DNA from 2 places in the Bacillus sp. M5A3_1b genome. Region 1 is predicted to be linked to the other one. Evidence: a T-box and tRNA genes for the amino acid it is inferred to sense, from the RefSeq annotation. Region 1 holds a T-box; the other holds one or more tRNA genes.
The links. A T-box is a leader RNA that pairs with one kind of tRNA and senses whether it is charged. The one in region 1 lies ahead of ileS2 (isoleucine--tRNA ligase), so its partner is inferred to be a tRNA-Ile.

Region 1 (2,362 bases):
CACTGTGCTGTCGCACGGAAAATAATTGGTTTTTTCGTTCTCCAATCATGTGGGTATGAATGCGTAATGAATGCTAGCTTCAGTAACGCGCCTACTTCTTCTAATTTTTCTGTAATTGGCTTGTTAGCTTTATCATAGAATAAGCCTTCAAATCCAGGTGCTTCATTTGTTAATACACCTTTATCATCAACTGGGCAAAGTACTTCTAATCCATACTTTTTACCAACAACGAAGTCATCTTCCCCGTGTCCTGGTGCTGTATGAACACAACCTGTACCTGCATCTGTTGTTACGTGATCTCCTAGCATAACTAATGAATCACGATCGTAGAATGGATGTTTTGCAACTGTATACTCAAGTTCGCTACCTTTTACCGTTTTCACAACTTCAGCATTTTCCCACTCTAACGTTTTTGCAACTGTCTCAAATAGTTCAGAAGCAATAATATATTTTTCATCATTTACTTTTACAATAGCGTATTCAAGTTCTGGGTGAACAGAAATACCTAAGTTTGCAGGTAACGTCCAAGGTGTTGTTGTCCAGATAATGAATTTCTCATCACCTTCTAATACGTTCTTTCCGTCTTTTACAGGGAATGCTACGTAAATAGATGCTGATTTTTTATCTTGGTATTCAATTTCAGCTTCTGCTAAAGCCGATTCACTCGTTGGAGACCAGTAAACTGGTTTCTGCCCTTTATAGATATAACCTTTTTTCGCCATATCACCGAACACTTTAATTTGTTGCGCTTCATAAGCCGGCTCTAAAGTAATATATGGGTTATCCCAATCTGCACGTACACCTAAACGCTTAAATTGTTCACGTTGACGTTCTACTTGTTCATATGCATACTCTGCACATAACTTACGGAACTCAGCAACTGTCATTTCTTTACGCTTTACACCTTTATTTGTTAAAGCTTGCTCAATTGGTAAACCGTGTGTATCCCAACCCGGTACATATGGTGCGCAGTAACCAGTCATTGATTTATAACGAACAATAAAGTCTTTTAACACTTTATTTAATGCATGCCCCATATGAATGTCACCATTCGCATATGGAGGTCCATCATGCAGTACAAATAAAGGACGACCTTTCGTATGTTCTTGTACCTTTTCATAAATATTCATTTCAGCCCACTGTTCTTGCATTGCAGGCTCACGTTTTGGTAAATTCCCACGCATTGGGAACTCTGTTTTTGGCATTAGTAATGTATTTTTGTACTCCATGCTCAATTCCTCCTTACATGTATAAAAGAAACACTTAAAAAACGAAATAAAAAAGAGACCTTCTCATCCCAAAAAGGGACGAGAAAGTCTCCCGCGGTACCACCCTAGTAGATCCTATACGTATGTATACAATCCTCTTTATATTCTTAACGCGAATATACGCCTACGCTTACTCTATTTGTTCAGCGCGGAACTCCAGGGTGATATTCCCATTATCTCCTTATCCTGAGCTTACACCATCCTCAGTTCGCTATATAAGGTATGAAAAAGGTACTTATCCCTATCTTCGTTTTTCTTAATAAATATGTTGTTTAAAATTATATGTAATAATGAGAAAAACGTCAAGCTTACACTGTTTCTTCTTTTTTCAACAGTTCATCTACTTCGTCTTCTAACTCAATTAGTTTATCCCAATCATCGTTGTTTAACATTTCAAGCTGTGTTTCTAATAACATACGGAAACGAGTGCGGAATACTTTCGCTTGTTTCTTTAGCTCTTCAATATCAAAGGCAACTTTTCTTGATTTTACTAACGCTTCGTTAATAATACGATCTGCATTCTTTTCAGCTTCACGTACGATTAATTTTGCTTCTTTTTGCGCATTACGTTTTACTTCTTCCGCTGCTTCTTGTGCAACGATGATAGATTTGTTTAACGTATCTTCAATATTAGAGAAATGATCTAACTTCCCTTCTAATTGCGCAACTTTTTCTTCTAAAGCTTTTTTCTCACGAATGACTAATTCATAATCTTTGATAATTTGATCAAGAAACTCATTTACTTGATCTTCATCATAGCCACGGAATCCGCGACCAAATTCTTTGTTATGAATATCTAATGGTGTTAACGGCACAACGCCACCTCCAAGTAGTTATCTAAATTTCCTATTTCAATTATATCTTTTCTTCGACAAAATAGGAGGATTTCCTTCTAAAAAACCAATCATTTTAGTATACCATACAAAATTCTCCATTTGTCGCGCTTTGTTCTACCTTCTACAGAAAACAATTTACTTCGTCCATATCCTCTCACTGAAAAAACATCTCCTGGATAACATTCATAAGAAGTTTGCTCCACTGTTTTCCAATTAACTTTTACTAAACCATTTTTTATGAAAGGTTGTACTTTTTGT
Region 2 (2,362 bases), 920 kb from region 1:
CCTTAGCTCAGCTGGGAGAGCGCCTGCCTTGCACGCAGGAGGTCAGCGGTTCGATCCCGCTAGGCTCCACTTATTTTAATATATTTTATGGCGGTGTAGCTCAGCTGGCTAGAGCGTACGGTTCATACCCGTGAGGTCGGGGGTTCGATCCCCTCCGCCGCTACCATAAAGGACCTTTAGCTCAGCTGGTTAGAGCAGACGGCTCATAACCGTCCGGTCGTAGGTTCGAGTCCTACAAGGTCCACCACTAAAGCTTTATATCTCGGAGGTATACCCAAGTTCGGCTGAAGGGATCGGTCTTGAAAACCGACAGGCGGCGAGAGTCGCGCGGGGGTTCGAATCCCTCTACCTCCTCCATTTTTTCTAAATTAAATATTTTATCATCGCGGGGTGGAGCAGCACGGTAGCTCGTCGGGCTCATAACCCGAAGGTCGCAGGTTCAAATCCTGTCCCCGCAACCAAATGGTCCCGTGGTGTAGTGGTTAACATGCCTGCCTGTCACGCAGGAGATCGCCGGTTCGACCCCGGTCGGGACCGCCATTTTTTTACATAAAGGCTCGGTAGCTCAGTCGGTAGAGCAGAGGACTGAAAATCCTCGTGTCGGCGGTTCGATTCCGTCCCGAGCCACCATTTTGAAGTCGCAAGCCGACTTAGCTCAACTGGTAGAGCAACTGACTTGTAATCAGTAGGTTGGGGGTTCAAGTCCTCTAGTCGGCACCACTTTCAAAATGAGCCATTAGCTCAGTTGGTAGAGCATCTGACTTTTAATCAGAGGGTCGAAGGTTCGAATCCTTCATGGCTCACCATTTACAATTTAATGCGGGTGTAGTTTAGTGGTAAAACAAGAGCCTTCCAAGCTCTGGTCGAGAGTTCGATTCTCTTCACCCGCTTTTCAATTATGGGCCTATAGCTCAGCTGGTTAGAGCGCACGCCTGATAAGCGTGAGGTCGATGGTTCGAGTCCATTTAGGCCCACCATAATTATTCCGCAGTAGCTCAGTGGTAGAGCTATCGGCTGTTAACCGATCGGTCGTAGGTTCGAGTCCTACCTGCGGAGCCATATTATAGAGAAGTACCCAAGTGGCTCAAGGGGCTCCCCTGCTAAGGGAGTAGATCGCGAACGCGGTGCGAGGGTTCGAATCCCTTCTTCTCTGCCAGAATTGGCCCGTTGGTCAAGTGGTTAAGACACCGCCCTTTCACGGCGGTAACACGGGTTCGAATCCCGTACGGGTCATACTAAAAGAGATAGCATAATCTGCTATCTCTTTTTTGTTTTGTAAAAGCGGACTTTGGATAGTCTGCTTTTTTTATGGATTTTTTGTGGCATTAGTGCTTGATAGTAATCATTGCAATAAGTTGTAGGAGATATATATACACTTATTTTTGCAACCTTTTTATTCTCTCATTCGACTATATTAGTAAAGGGAGGAAGAAATAAAAATGGACATAGCCTATCTAGTAAAACAAGCGACAAGAGGAAATGATCAAGCATTTGAACAACTTATTACTTTTGTTCGCCCAAAACTATATCGAACAGCTTATTCTTATGTAAGAAATGAACAAGATGCACTGGATATATACCAAGAAACAATTTATGAAGCATATCTTTCATTGAGAAAGTTAAAAAAGCCGGAGAAATTTCAAAGTTGGATTACTAAAATTCTTGTTTTTAAATCCATTGATTTTGTAAGAAAATCCTCTAGACAACTTGTTGCGAATGATGAAATGTTTTCTAATTTATGTGCAGAAGAGAGCATGAATAAATTAGAGCAATCGTTGGATTTAATCGAGGCATTTAATTTCTTAGATCCTACTTACAAAACTATTATTGTATTAAGGTATTATCACGATTTATCTATTAAGGAAATTGCTGAGGTTCTTAATTCTCCAGAAGGAACGGTAAAATCTCAATTACATCGAGCAAAGCAAGCTTTACGCCCCATTTTAAAGGAGGGATATAGTTATGAATAAAGAAGAATTTAATCACCATATCAATGATATTCCTATACCAGAAGACAGGTTAATTCAAAGAGAAAAAACAGCCATTCTTCAAGCTAAGAAAAATCAATACCGTAGAACCAAAACAATCAAGTATTCTAGTCTTGTTGCTTGTGGAATATGTGTTTCTCTCTTAGGTTTTGGATTCATTTCTCCTACTATGGCAAAGACATTATCGAGTGTTCCAGTTATAGGCCCCATTTATGCGCAATTTAATGATATTGCTTCTGATAAAATTGAAAAGGATGAGCTTGCTACATCAATTGAAAGACAAGATAACCATAGTGGTTTAACGATGAATGTGAAAGAAGCTGTTTACGATGGTGGACGTTTAGTGATCACAGTTGAATACAAAGGAGAAAATA

Region 2: it encodes a tRNA-Ile, which carries the amino acid that the T-box ahead of ileS2 (isoleucine--tRNA ligase) is inferred to sense. The anticodon was not compared.

What each region holds. Positions count from the first base shown of each region.
Region 1 covers NZ_JBKEZY010000001.1:214,946-217,307, forward strand. Annotated here, with positions in the region: gene ileS2 (isoleucine--tRNA ligase) at 1-1,229, opposite strand, end outside; T-box leader at 1,301-1,525, opposite strand; gene divIVA (septum site-determining protein DivIVA) at 1,577-2,083, opposite strand; gene ACLBWW_RS01020 (YlmH family RNA-binding protein) at 2,173-2,362, opposite strand, start outside.
Region 2 covers NZ_JBKEZY010000001.1:1,139,290-1,141,651, reverse strand. Annotated here, with positions in the region: tRNA gene ACLBWW_RS06115 (tRNA-Ala) at 1-69, shown strand, start outside; tRNA gene ACLBWW_RS06110 (tRNA-Met) at 90-166, shown strand; tRNA gene ACLBWW_RS06105 (tRNA-Ile) at 171-247, shown strand; tRNA gene ACLBWW_RS06100 (tRNA-Ser) at 265-357, shown strand; tRNA gene ACLBWW_RS06095 (tRNA-Met) at 385-461, shown strand; tRNA gene ACLBWW_RS06090 (tRNA-Asp) at 465-540, shown strand; tRNA gene ACLBWW_RS06085 (tRNA-Phe) at 555-630, shown strand; tRNA gene ACLBWW_RS06080 (tRNA-Thr) at 645-720, shown strand; tRNA gene ACLBWW_RS06075 (tRNA-Lys) at 731-806, shown strand; tRNA gene ACLBWW_RS06070 (tRNA-Gly) at 820-890, shown strand; tRNA gene ACLBWW_RS06065 (tRNA-Ile) at 901-977, shown strand; tRNA gene ACLBWW_RS06060 (tRNA-Asn) at 985-1,059, shown strand; tRNA gene ACLBWW_RS06055 (tRNA-Ser) at 1,066-1,156, shown strand; tRNA gene ACLBWW_RS06050 (tRNA-Glu) at 1,162-1,233, shown strand; gene ACLBWW_RS06045 (sigma-70 family RNA polymerase sigma factor) at 1,440-1,970, shown strand; gene ACLBWW_RS06040 (DUF4179 domain-containing protein) at 1,963-2,362, shown strand, end outside.